DNA from 3 places in the Limosilactobacillus allomucosae genome. Region 3 is predicted to be linked to each of the others. Evidence: riboswitches for the same ligand, from Rfam matches in the RefSeq annotation. Region 3 holds a riboswitch; each other region holds the start of a gene.
What was found. A riboswitch is a leader RNA that binds a small molecule or an ion and turns the genes downstream of it on or off. The one in region 3 is predicted to bind thiamine pyrophosphate.
Positions count from the first base shown of each region.

Region 1 (4,338 bases), 910 kb from region 3:
TTAACAGCATTTTTACGCACCTCGTTGAAGCCTTGGTATTTTGCAATAATCCAGACGATCAATGGAAAGATGACTGGTAAAAAGAAAATGCTGAAGTAGGCTAGCGCGCTGACGATTCGCTGACCGAATTTGTTATCCATGAATTGGAATCCTCCAAATATTTTCTTTAATTATATCGAATCAGCTATGGTAGGGCAAATGTGATAATCTGTATTAAAATAACACTTATTAATAATATCGCCCAATCGCGAGCCGTTAATGCAATCTGATGAACGCTGGTCCGCGCGCGATCCTCAACGTAGCCGTGTGATTCCATAGCCTGTGCCAATTGGTCCGACCAGGTGATGGCATGCAGGATTGCCTTGAAATAAAGCGTTGGTGACCACCAAGACAGGTTGATGCCCCGCATTTGACCAGCCGCGCGAATCGTTTTAACCGCCATTTTAATCCGCGGAATCAGATTGACGGCCGCCAGCGTTCCATAGGCAAACTTGCTGGGCAGATGCAGATTTTGTTCCAAAGAGCGGGTGAGCTCCAGTGGACTGGTGGTCTGCGTGATAGCCGCGCCGGTAAAAACGTAGACATAGATTCGTGAAAACAGCACCCAGGCATAAAAATAGTCATGACCGGGACTGAACCAGGCAATCGTGATAAATACCGCGACTGCTGGAAATAGCGGCATTAAAAACAGCCAGCCAAACAAGCGGGGCCGGATGCGCTTAGTCAAAAGATAGATTATGGCAACGGCAATTAAGACCAGATTGATCGTTAAATGGCGTGTAAACGAGACTTCTAGGGCAATGATCAGCACCAACAACAGTTTAAAACTTGGATTCATTTAAAATTCCTCCCGATAGCTGAGCTGACAGTCTGCCAGTTTTACGTGCCGATCAATCAGCTTTTCCAGGCCCTCCAGCTGGTGGCTGATAATGATCATTGTTTGCGGGTAGACTTTTTGGCTGGCCTTGATCAGATCAACGACATTATGCAGCGAATGAAGATCAAGGCCGCTAAAAGGCTCATCCAACAGCAGAACCGGCTGCCCCATCATCAGCATTAAAAGCAGCTGCAGCTTTTTTTGCTGACCGCCAGAAAGCGAGTAGACTACGCGCTCCTGCAATTCACTCAAACCAAGCAGCTTAAGTGCCGCGGTCAGGTGTTCCTCGTCAAAGTAGGGATTACGGCCTTTTTTAAGACTCAGCGCCAGCTCCTCTTTAACCGTTACGCTAAGAAACTGGTCGACGGCATGCTGGAAGACGTAGCCGACCTGTTGAGCGTAACGGCGCGGCTTGATTTTTTGACTGTCCTGACCGTTATAGACGATCGTTCCCTGATAAGCCGCCAAGTGCGTAATAGCCTTAAACAATGAGGACTTCCCGGTTCCTGTAGCACCAGTCAACAGTGTCGTCTGATTTTTAAAAAACGAAAAGTCATTTGCCAAGATCAGCTTTTGATCCCCGTGTTCAATCGTCAAGTTTTTGAGTGTTAAAATCGGCTGATCGCTGGCAGTCGGCAGTTTGACATGATGCACCGTGGCGGCCAGCTGATCGGCAGACTTAAGCAGCGCATCACTGGCAGCGGCGTCAAGCAACTCGGCTCGCTGATTTTCAAAGCGAATCACCTGTTTAGCCAAGCCGCGATAGCCATGCAGGTCATGATCAGCAACGATAATCGTTTTGTGATACTTTTGCTGCAATAAGGTCAGCTGCTGAATCAATAAAGTCCGATTATGGTTGTCGATGCTGGCAAATGGCTCGTCCAACAGCAGAATATCGGTATCCATCGCGACTAAAACGGCCAAGGCGGCCCGCTGCTGCTCGCCGCCTGACATCGTGGCCAGCTGACGATCGCGCAGGTGTTCAATGCCGCAGAATTTTAAGGCATGCTCAATGCGGGCAGGCATCTCGTTGGCAGGCAGCTGCAGGTTTTCCAAGGCAAATTCCAATTCATGCTGCGGCGTATCAAGCGCGAACTGCATACCGGGATCCTGAAACATCATCGCAACGGTTAAACCATTCGGCAGCTCGATGTTTTCTTGCAGAATCCGGCCGCCGTATTTAGGCAGCAGACCGGCTAAGAGGCGCATCAGCGTGGATTTGCCGCTGCCGGAAGCACCATAAAGAAGCGTCCAGGAATCAACCGGAATTTTCAGCGTAACGTCTTTTAACGTTGGGCGCTTTGGCGTATATGCAAAAGTCAGATTGTCAATTGCCAAATGATTCATTAGTCGTTAAATTCCTCGCGTTTCATGACGTGCGAGCGTTCCAGAAGCCGTTCGATCAGCATTACCAAAACGCCGCAGAAGAAGAACATTGAAAGCAGCCGGCCGCTAAAGTAGTAAACGTTTTTGAAGCCAAACTTGTTGTAGCCATTGCGGAACCAATCCCAAGCAAACGTTACGATTGTCGTGGTAATGGTTGTTGAAACGGCCCCCAGCCAGTCGTAGTGCTTGTAGCCGGTAAACGTAAAGCCCAGTTCGCTGGCAATCCCTTGAACGGCACCAGAAATCAGATTGGCTGCGCCCCATTGATCACCAATCAAGGCTTCACCAGCGGCGCCTAAAAACTCGCCAAGGAAAGGTGCACCAGGTTTTTTCAGCATAAATCCCGCCATCGGACCGGCCATGCACCAAAGTCCCATGGTTAGATCGTTACCCATCATTGGCAGCTTGAGCGGCGTAAAGACAATGGTCAGCGCGTTGTACATAAAAGCAGCTGCCCAGTAGATCACCCCAAAGATAATGCCGACCAGTGCCAGCAGGATGATGTCGCGCAGATGAAACTTGTTATTTTTTTTGGCCATGAAAGACCCTCCTAATGATTGAAATTTTCAATCACCTGTCCAAAAGAAAACCCACTATGGAAAAGATCCACAGTGGGGCTGATTACAACAGATTATTTACCGTATCTCCCTTCGCTGGAATTATCCAGAGCAGGTTCAATGGGTATTATCTCAGCCGTATGGCACCCCAGACATGAATGATTGATCGTTTTCATCTTACAAAATAACTTGGCATAGTGCAAGCCGGCAGAAATTTTATCGAAGTTTAATTTGAAATAAAAAAGGGGTTTAAGCAGATAAATTGATTTGAATCAAGCAGGGTTTTTAAATTCATTGAAATTCACTGATAATCATTTGATCAGCTTGAATACAATATATGGCGTTTGATCATAAAAATAGCTACTAGATGTCGTGCTAGAATGGTCTTATTGAATTACAAATAAGAGTAAGAGGCAAGATTATGAAGAAAAATCAAAAAGGCATCCTGCTGGTTAATCTTGGAACGCCAAGTGATCCCAGCGTTCCAGCAGTTACCAGATTTCTACGGCGGTTCTTAAGCGATCGGCGGGTCATTCATATGCCGCCATTGATCTGGCAGCCAATTCTAAACATGATGGTGCTGCCCAAACATGCTCCCAAGTCGGCCGCCAATTATGAGCAGCTGTGGTCATCAGAGATTGGTTCGCCTTTGCTGCATTATACCCAGCGCCAAGCCCAGCTGCTGCAAAAGCGACTGCCGGATTATACGGTTCGCTATGCCATGAGCTACAGTCAGCCGCTGATTGGTGCGGTCTTAAAAGAATTTGAGTTTCAAGGAATCACTGATTTAACGATTATTCCAATGTATCCGCAGTATTCAACTACGACCACGGCTTCGGTTCAAGATGATGTCGCTCGGTTTTACCAGGATCGCAAAATAGTTCCGGAAATTAGATTCGTCAGTGACTACAGCAGTTTTTGGCCTTATGTCAAAGCATTATCGAATAAACTGCAAAAAGCGGTTGCTAAAATGAATCCAGATGCAATCGTCTTTTCATATCATGGTATTCCGCTCAGTTATCAAAAGGCTGGGGATCCATACGCCCAACGCTGCCGGCAAACGACCATGGCGGTAATTGAACGTTTGGGGCTGCAGGTTCCCTGTTTTCAAGCCTATCAGTCGCGCTTTGGACCGGCAAAGTGGCTGACGCCGGCCACCAAAGATCTTTTGACTGCACTGCCTAAGCAAGGCTATCGCAAGGTACTGGTTATCGCGCCTAGTTTTACCGCTGACTGTCTGGAGACGATTCAAGAATTGGGTGAGGAGAACCGCAATGCCTTTTTGGCTGCTGGTGGAAGCGAATATCAATTGCTGCCAGCTTTAAATGATGATGCCGAGTGGATTGAGGCCTTAGCTCAATTAACGCTTCTAAACGCCGTTATGCCAGCTCAAAATGCGGCTATGAATCTGCCATCAGCTGATCTGCAGACTGAATAGGATTAAAAAACCTCATCGGCAAGCACCGATGAGGTTTTTGATTGGTAATTAGTGTTCTTTCAAGACGCTGTTCAAACGTT
Region 1 covers NZ_CP154878.1:2,247,440-2,251,777, reverse strand. The annotation lists gene ABC765_RS10535 (hypothetical protein) at 1-140, opposite strand, end outside; gene ABC765_RS10530 (energy-coupling factor transporter transmembrane component T) at 185-838, opposite strand; gene ABC765_RS10525 (ABC transporter ATP-binding protein) at 839-2,224, opposite strand; gene ABC765_RS10520 (ECF transporter S component) at 2,224-2,802, opposite strand; TPP riboswitch at 2,892-2,981, opposite strand; gene hemH (ferrochelatase) at 3,242-4,258, shown strand; gene ABC765_RS10510 (nucleoside hydrolase) at 4,307-4,338, opposite strand, start outside.
Region 1: it holds a riboswitch for thiamine pyrophosphate, as region 3 does, so the genes downstream of both, ABC765_RS10520 (ECF transporter S component) here and thiM (hydroxyethylthiazole kinase) in region 3, are expected to answer to the same signal.

Region 2 (4,338 bases), 830 kb from region 3:
TGATGGCGCGCGCGATTGAGACCCGCTGCTGCTGTCCACCCGAAAGCTCAGTGGGCAGTTTGTCATCATACCCCCCTAGACCAACGCGACTCAAAACCCGGGCCGCTGTCTTTTTGGCCTGCCGCCGACCTACTCCCGCGTACAGCAAGGGCAGAATAACGTTTTCGGCAATACTGATGTCGCGAATCAGCTTAAAGTTTTGAAAGACAAACCCCACGTGCTGGTTGCGCAGCTTGGCAAAATCCGCCCGCGTATAATCATGGATCGCCTGGTCATTGTAAAAATAGTTTCCTTCAAAATCATCATCCAAAAAACCGATGATATTGATCAAGGTCGACTTGCCAGACCCTGATTCCCCGATAATCGCCATCAGTTCACCGGCATCAACCTGCAGATTGATATCATGCAGCACGTGAAATCGAGTCGCACCCTGACCATAGTACTTGTTGACGTGTTCCAGTCTAATCATTGTCATCAGCGCTCACCTTGGTCCCGTTATGCAGCTTGCTGTCTGGGTTGGTGACGATCTGCTGACCAGCCTTGACGCCGCTTTTGACTTCAAAGTATTCGTTGACCCGCTTACCGCTAACGGCAACTGCCTTGGCCTTACCGTTTTTAACGACGTAGACCTGCCCATTTTTAACGCTGGACTTTGGAATCCGCAGCTGGTTTTGCGCAACTGAAGCCTTGACCGTCTGCCCATCCATAAAGTCTTCACTGCTCAAGTCGGCGTCAACCTCGTAGCTGGCACCATTGCTTTGCGAGTTCGTGGTCGGCACCGTGGCCAGGTAGCTGATCGTCGTATCGGCCTGTTTGCCCGTTGCCAGTGCCCGCACGTGAATCTCCTGACCGGTTTTAAGCTTACTGTAGTTATATTCTGATACCTTGCTCTTAAACTTCAGATCGTTGGAGTAGATCGTGATTACCGGTGCATCCTGCTTGGTATCGTCAACCGTAACCGTACCGTCAAATGGTGCCGTTAAAGTCTGGGTGACCTTTTGACTCAGCGTGTTGACCTTGTTTTGAGCTGCCGTAACGTCGCTTTGCGCATCGGCCAGACTGGCTTGGGCCTGGGCAACGCTGCTGGCCGATCCAGAAGCCGTGCCATCCTCGCTTTGCGCAGCCGCATCCTTTTGCGCCGCACTGACATTGTTTTGCTGTGCCGTTACGTTGCGCTGTGCCTTGGCCAGTTCCTGCTTGGCATCGGTCAGTTCTTCATTGGCACTCTCGCTGTAGGTCGTTACCAAAGGATCACCCTCACTGACCTTTTGTCCGTTGGCAACCCCGATCGACTGCACCTTGCCAGATGGCAGACTCAAGACCTGCTGCTGTTGGGCGGCAACGGTCCCGGTCAGCGTCAAAGGCGTTGTTTTGGCAACCTTGGCAACGACATAGCGTGAAGACTGCGCGGCCTTATTCTGCTTGATTTTATTGATGATCCCCATCCCAATCAGCAAAACCAAAACGATTGCCGTGCCGATCGTTGTCTTGCGGTGATTTTTTACCCAATGTTTTATTTTTTGCATAATCTTCCCCAATTTCTACTTCTCAAAAATCCATTTCAATGCGACAAAAGTACCAAAAGCAACAGATGTTTTAGTTAGTTACTTAAGTGATTAACTAGATAATACCAAATTTTTCTTAAAAGGCAATCCTTATTTCAAAAATTACTTAAATACTTTATCTATCGACCAATGAATGCAGTGCCATCGCCACTTGTCAACCCTGGTGCTGCAGTGGTTAAATAGTAGTTGAAATAAAATGACTCTGTCTGGGGTGCCATTGATTTGGCTGAGAAATACCCACATAACCTGATCTAGTTAGTACTAGCGGAGGGAGACAGCTTAATTTGGCGTGGCCGCATCGTCACGTTCTTTTGATTAATGATTAAGCACTCTTTCTCGGCACTGGGAAAGAGTTTTTTTATTGGTTTGAGACGATTTTAAAAAGTTTTTTAGGAGGAACCTTATGAAAAAACGGACCTATCAGCTGGTGCTGACCGCTGTGTTATCGGCACTGGCCGTTTGTGGCGGCAGCATGTTCTCATTTCCCATCGGCGTGGCCAAATGCGCACCAACGCAAAGTCTGATCAATATTGTTGCTGGCGTGGTCTTGGGACCGGAATGGGCAGTCGTGCAGGCGCTTTTGACCTCAACCGTGCGCAATCTTTTAGGCACGGGGACGCTTTTGGCCTATCCTGGCAGCATCTTTGGCGCCTGGCTGAGCGGCTGGATGTTTAAGCGGTTTGGCAAGATATGGCTGGCAGCTTTGGGCGAATTGATCGGCACGGGTTTGATTGGCGCGCTGGTTTCCTATCCAATCGCTGCTTTGCTGATGGGTGCTAAAGGATCGCTTTTCTTATTCGTCCCCAGCTTTGCAGTCAGTGCCATCGTTGGCGGCCTGTTGGCCTGGGTGATCTTAAAAGCCGCCTGGCAGCCAATCAGTCGCTTTGCCAAAATTTAATATTTATTTAGGGGCAGTTATTTGGCTTTTTTCCATGTTCTCTTGTACAATTCAGTTATCAAGCTACAATCGTTTTCTCATTAAGGAGGAATCAGCAAATGGAAAAAACATTTACCTTAGCCGAATTAAAGCAGTTCAATGGTCAAAACGGTCAGCCAGCCTATGTTGCCGTTAAGGGCACGGTCTATGACGTAACTGAAGTGTCAGCATGGCAAGGCGGCAAGCACCATGGCGTTACGGCCGGCACTGATGCCACCGCGGCCATTGCTCATGCTCCTCATGGCGAAAGCGTCTTAGGCAAGCTGCAAGTAGTCGGTAAGCTGGCTGACTAGTCGCTGAGATTCATCTATAATCATCTAAACTAAAAAACAGCTGTCAATCCAATATTGACAGCGTTTTTTATTGCACCGAGAACGCCAGCTGAATTAATATGACATCAAGATGAAATGATTAGAAGGGAGTAAGCCATGGCTAAAGTTACTACTGAACAAAAAATTCAGACAGCCTTTTTGCAAATGTTGAAATCAACGCGCTACGATCAGATAAAAGTCAGCCAATTAGCTAAAGCTGCCGGCATCAGTCGCGGAACTTTCTACACCTATTATGATTCGATATACGATTTACTTTCAGACGTTGAAAACAGCTTATTCAACGAACTTCCGCAGATGACTGTTCCAATTGGCAATCTGGCCGATTCACAGAAAATCCACGATCTGCTTATAGTGAAACTAACTCATATTCAGCAGCATTTTCCTACCCTTAAGCTACTGATGGGACCAAATGGCGATCCTTATTTTCAATATCAGCTGGGACGCTTTTTTCTGCCAATGGCACAGGAATACGAGCATGCACTGACACACCCTAATAATTCAATCGAGCTCGCACTGCTTAACGAGGCTACTAACGGCGCTCGGATGAGTATCATTCACTGGTGGATCTATCATCCCGACGCAATCTCAATCGACGAACTGGCCGATTTTCTGCGCCGCTTTATCCAACAGATAATGGTTCTTTCACAAAAAGAAGATGTCAAAAAAAGCTGAAGTCAGCCTTGCCGGACTGATTTCAGCTTTTCGCTTATCTGCATTCCTTGTAAAATCCGTTTATTTAACTGCTTTTGATACTGATGCTACTTTACACCGGCTGCCAGTTTCATCATGCCGCCAACCTCTAATGCAAAGTGAATCGTATGTCCCTTGGCAATTGCCTGCGGAGCATCCTTGGGGCAGAAGAACGTTGAGATCATCTCTAGGCCCTCTGAATTTGGTTTAAACTCGTGAATAGCACCCACATGAATATTTTCATTATTATCAGCCAGATGGACCTCTCCAGCCAGTACCAGCGGATAGTCTTCGTGCCGCTTTGCTCGAGTATAAGCAGGAATCGTTTGTGAACCTATCCCGTGCGTGCAGACCGGTTCGCCAAAACAGCCAAAAGTCTCCATAATCGTCTGGCCAGTAGCAATCTCGCCTGCCACGCCATAATGTTCAGGCATAATCTTAAACGGCGTCATTCCATTCTGCATTGTTGCCATAGCCTTTTGAACCTGCGGCATGGTTAAGCCCTTAATGTCAAAATGTGTCACTCCCAGCCAGCAGCCCTGTTCTTCAATCGGCCGCTGATTAAATTCATGCCAGCGTTTGGCAGAATCTTCAAATACCGGCTTCATGATCTTCATCGTCTGCTCGCTTCCTATTGCATAATGCGTTTTTTCAAGCAGACGCATTGCCTTTTGCGGTTCCAGCCAGTTTAGATCCGTATCAGAATATACTTTTCCATCCTCATCTTTCAAGTCAACGCCTAATCGTTTGAACTCATGCAAAACGTGCAGTGCCCGTTCGTACTTCAAGCGTTCCAGCTGTTCTTCAGTATAGA
Region 2 covers NZ_CP154878.1:2,162,627-2,166,964, forward strand. The annotation lists gene ABC765_RS10120 (ABC transporter ATP-binding protein) at 1-469, opposite strand, end outside; gene ABC765_RS10125 (efflux RND transporter periplasmic adaptor subunit) at 462-1,526, opposite strand; TPP riboswitch at 1,763-1,855, shown strand; gene thiW (energy coupling factor transporter S component ThiW) at 1,969-2,463, shown strand; gene ABC765_RS10135 (cytochrome b5 domain-containing protein) at 2,562-2,795, shown strand; gene ABC765_RS10140 (TetR/AcrR family transcriptional regulator) at 2,931-3,506, shown strand; gene ABC765_RS10145 (hypothetical protein) at 3,593-4,338, opposite strand, start outside.
Region 2: it holds a riboswitch for thiamine pyrophosphate, as region 3 does, so the genes downstream of both, thiW (energy coupling factor transporter S component ThiW) here and thiM (hydroxyethylthiazole kinase) in region 3, are expected to answer to the same signal.

Region 3 (4,338 bases):
AGGCATCCAGAACGCTTGGCTGAGCCAGCTGCCGTTCCAAAAAGTAGCAGCCGCAGTTGAGCAGACCAGCTTTTAGGTTTAAATCCGGCATCTGCATTTCCAGCAGCTGTGCATATTCTGGATTGGTATACATCACCAGATATTGTTCTGCCATCTGCGCGCCGGCACTGTCGCCAGCAATGAAGACGTTGTTGAGATCCAGGTCATACTTCTCGGCGTGCTGCACCAGCCAGTGAAAGACTTGGTTGGTTTCCCGCAGCTCGCTTGGGTATTCAACTTCTGGTGCCTTGCGATAGTTAAAGTTGATAAAGGCAAAACCCATCCGCGCCATCGCCAATCCATAAAATTGATAGGTTTCTTTGTTACCATAGACAAAACCGCCGCCATGCACGTGTACGATCACCGGCAGTTTTCCTTGATAGCGATGCGGCCGATACAAATCGAGCAGGTTGTCATCACCATGATCACCATAGCGAATATTGTCAAAGCGATCAACGTTTTCTGGGTACGGATTCAACCCGGCATCACGCGCATCGTCATTTATTTTGGCTTCATGGCGAAACTTTTCAATGATCGGCAGCCATTTTAAATCGACGTATGAATTGATTTCCGTCATTAAAAATCCCTCCGCTTCTAAATTCATCTAATCCGATTATAACGCGGATAGAAAGCGCTGTCTTTGATTAATTTTCAGCTGGCGGCCGCTTAATCAGCTGTCCCAGATAACTGACCACGCCGATCAATGCGATGCCAGCCGTGATCTCGATTGCCAAAGGAGTTACAAAACGGGCCAAAAACAAACAGCACAGCAATGCTATCACGGCCAGCACCATTTCATAAATGTCAATATGGTCAATCTTGCCTTGTGCATGCCGCCGTTTTAAGTCCGCAAATTCAAGCTTGATGGTTGCCATCGCCACGAATGCGTACTGAACAACGGCAATCATGATGCTGCAGGGAATCAGCGCCAGATAATCCCCCGCCATTACCAAAATCAAAACAATGCCAGCCGTCAAAAGCGTGGCAACGTATGGAACGCCATTTTGTGATTTGATGCCGATAAACCTGGGCAGCAGCGCTTTTTCATTAGCCAGCGACGAAACCACGTATGGCGTACTGTAAAACATTGAGATCGCAACGCCGGCAATCGATCCTAACATGCCGATCATAATCACGGCCTCGCCCAGCTTGCCAAACTGCTGACCAAACGCCCAAGCCAGCGGTGCGTCTGCGTTGTCGATTCGATTGCCAAGCATCCCGATTGCCACGCTCATGGTAACCATATAGATGACGGCAACGCTAATGACCACGCCAATCAAAAGCTTTGGCAGGTTCTTTTTGGAATTGTGAATGGACGATGCCTGTACCGGCAAAAAAGAAAATCCTGGAAACATAAAGAAGATCAGCATAAACGCATGATCAAAGTCATCAATCGAATTATGAACCGCAGCATTAAAGTTGCCCGGCTTGACGTAAAAAATCCCCAGCACGACAAACAATCCCAAAACTGCCAGCTTCAAGACCGTTGAAAAGTTATTGGCCCAAGTTGATGCCTTTTTACCCAGCAGCCGGATCGTCAATAAAATCAGAATCATTCCCAGTCCAGCCCAGCGATAGACCGTAATCTCGCTTAATCGCGGCAGCCATGGTCGCAGCCCGCGTAAAAAAGCCGCGATCTCGGTAGCAATAGCCGCGGCGCCCTGCAGCCAGGTAAACAGCCCGATCTCAAAGCCCCAAAATCGGCCAAACTCTTTGTAGGTATAATACCAGCCCGCGCCATTCCCCGAAAAGTGATGCGCCATCTCGGCATAACAATAGGCCATTGCCAAGACTGCCAATGCCGCCAGCAGAATCAAGGCCAGGCTCCAGTTGCCGGCATCCTGAAACAGCACGCCAGGCAATAAAAAGATGCCGGACCCGACCATGCTGTTGATCCCGAATAAAAACACCGAGGCAAAGCTGATTTTGCCCGCTTGATGATTTGGCATGTCCATCCCCCCTTTTTAATATAATTATAATAAATCTATCACTGAATTGACTGCTTGATAAGTTTTCAAAGATAAAATCGTATGGCTAACGACTTTATTGATTGAAATTGATCATCGCGTCCCATTGAATTAATTAAACCTTTCTAAATTTGAATTTTCTGCTATACTAAAAACTAAGTTGAATATTTTTCCGCACTAGGGGAGTCCATGTTCTGGACTGAGACGCGCGCAGTGACGCGTAAACTCTTTGAACCTGTTAAGTCGATGCTTGCGAAGGAAAGTGCTTCTTCTTTTTGAATTGGAATCAACCAGATCCGCGAGCGTTTTAACGAGTTCGCGGATTTTTTATTTCAGCCAATCAAAGGAGGAATTCAAATGAGTCTGATTGCACAGCTGCGCAAACAAAATCCGGTCGTCTTAACGGTTGCCAACATGGTTACGCCCGCTGATGTTGCCAATGGTTTAAACGTTTTAGGCGCTTCGCCAATCATGTCCAAGGCGCCCGAAGAAGCCGAAGACATGGTCAAGATTGCCCAGGCCGTTACGATTAATCTGGGAACCGTTGAAGCCGCACAAAGAGAAGAGATGCTGGCGGTTATGGATGCCGCGCAGTTTTTAGAGGTCCCAGCCGTTTTTGACCCGGTGGCCTGTGCCGGCAGCGCCTACCGTACTCAGGTCGCCAACGAGCTTTTGAGCAAGTATCACTTTGCCTGCATCCGCGGCAATGCCGGCGAGATTGCTGCGTTAGCCGGGATTGACTGGCAAAGCCACGGCATCGATGCGGGATCTGGTGATGGTGATCTGACCGCCATCGCGCAGAAATGTGCTCAAAAATACCAAACCGTTGTTGCAATGACTGGAGCCGTAGATATCATCACTGATGGTCAAAAAGTCATCAAGGTTCCGTTTGGCTCGCCGCTATTTGCCGTTCACGTGGGAACTGGCGACATGCTTTCCAGTATTATCGCGGCCTTTATCGGTTTGGGCGGCAGTGTCTTGGAAGCGGCCGCCACGGCTTGCAAGGTATTTGCCTTAGCCGGCCAGGCCGCGGCTAAAAAGACCCAGATGCCAAGCCGCTGGTATAACATGTTTTTGGACAATCTTTACCAAGCCGATGATCAATTGATTGCAGCCTGGCAAACCGAATTACAGAAAGAAGACTGAAGATGATCAATGAATTTCCACAAGCCCTTTCGATTGCTGGCTCTGATTCAGGTGGCGGCGCGGGCATGCAGGCAGATCTAAAAACCATGCAGATGCGGCATGTTTTTGCCACGACTGTTTTAGTGGCCATTACGGCACAAAACACGCTGGGGGTTCAAGACGCCATGCCGCTGCCAAAAAAAATCATTGATGAGCAGTTTGCCTCCTTAAACGCCGATTTAAAGATCCGGGCCTGCAAAACGGGCATGCTGGCTGACACTGAAACCGTTGAAACCGTCGTCGCCAATCTTAGACAATACGACTTTGGACCATTGATAGTTGATCCAGTCATGATTGCCAAAGGCGGCGCGCATCTGTTGACCGATGAGGCAATCAGCACGGTCAGGACCAAGCTGCTTCCCCTCGCCGATCTGGTAACGCCCAACCTGCCGGAAGCAGAGGCACTGGCTGAAATGACGATCAAGAACAACGCCGATATGAAAGAAGCTGGACAGCGGCTGCAGGCTTTAGGCGCCAAGAACGTCTTGGTTAAGGGCGGTCATTTTAATGATCAAAAACAGGCCAGTGACTTTGTATTGCTGGCTGATGGATCAAGTTTTTGGATGAGCTCGCCCCGGATCGACACCAAACGCACGCACGGTACTGGTGATACGATCTCTGCCTGCATTACTGCCGAGCTGGCTAAGGGCGTGTCGATGGAGAACGCGATTCGTATCGGCAAGGCATACGTGGAAGCCACGATTCGCGATGGCATCCAGGTTGGGCACGGGCACGGTCCTTTGAATCACTGGGCAGTCTAGGAGGTCCGTATGCAATTTAGAGAAGAAATGCTTCACTGCTATCTGGTTGGCGGCACCCAAGACGTCAATCATGATCCAAAACAGTTTCTAAATGACGTATCAATCGCAATGGACAGCGGCATTACCGCCTTTCAGTATCGCGAAAAAGGTACCAGCCAGCTCAACCAAGAACAGCGCGTGCAGCTGGGACTGAAGCTGCGCAGACTTGCCGATCAGCATCATATTCCGCTGATCGTTGATGATGACGTTGAATTGGCCCAGGCAATCAACGCTGACGGCATCCACGTTGGTCAAAAGGATCAGCGTGTCGAACAGGTCTTAGCCGCGGTTGGGGATACTATGTTTGTCGGCTATTCATGCAATCAGCCAGCACAGATCGAGCATGC
Region 3 covers NZ_CP154878.1:1,333,560-1,337,897, forward strand. The annotation lists gene ABC765_RS06325 (alpha/beta hydrolase) at 1-616, opposite strand, end outside; gene ABC765_RS06330 (APC family permease) at 684-1,988, opposite strand; TPP riboswitch at 2,176-2,284, shown strand; gene thiM (hydroxyethylthiazole kinase) at 2,364-3,152, shown strand; gene thiD (bifunctional hydroxymethylpyrimidine kinase/phosphomethylpyrimidine kinase) at 3,155-3,952, shown strand; gene thiE (thiamine phosphate synthase) at 3,962-4,338, shown strand, end outside.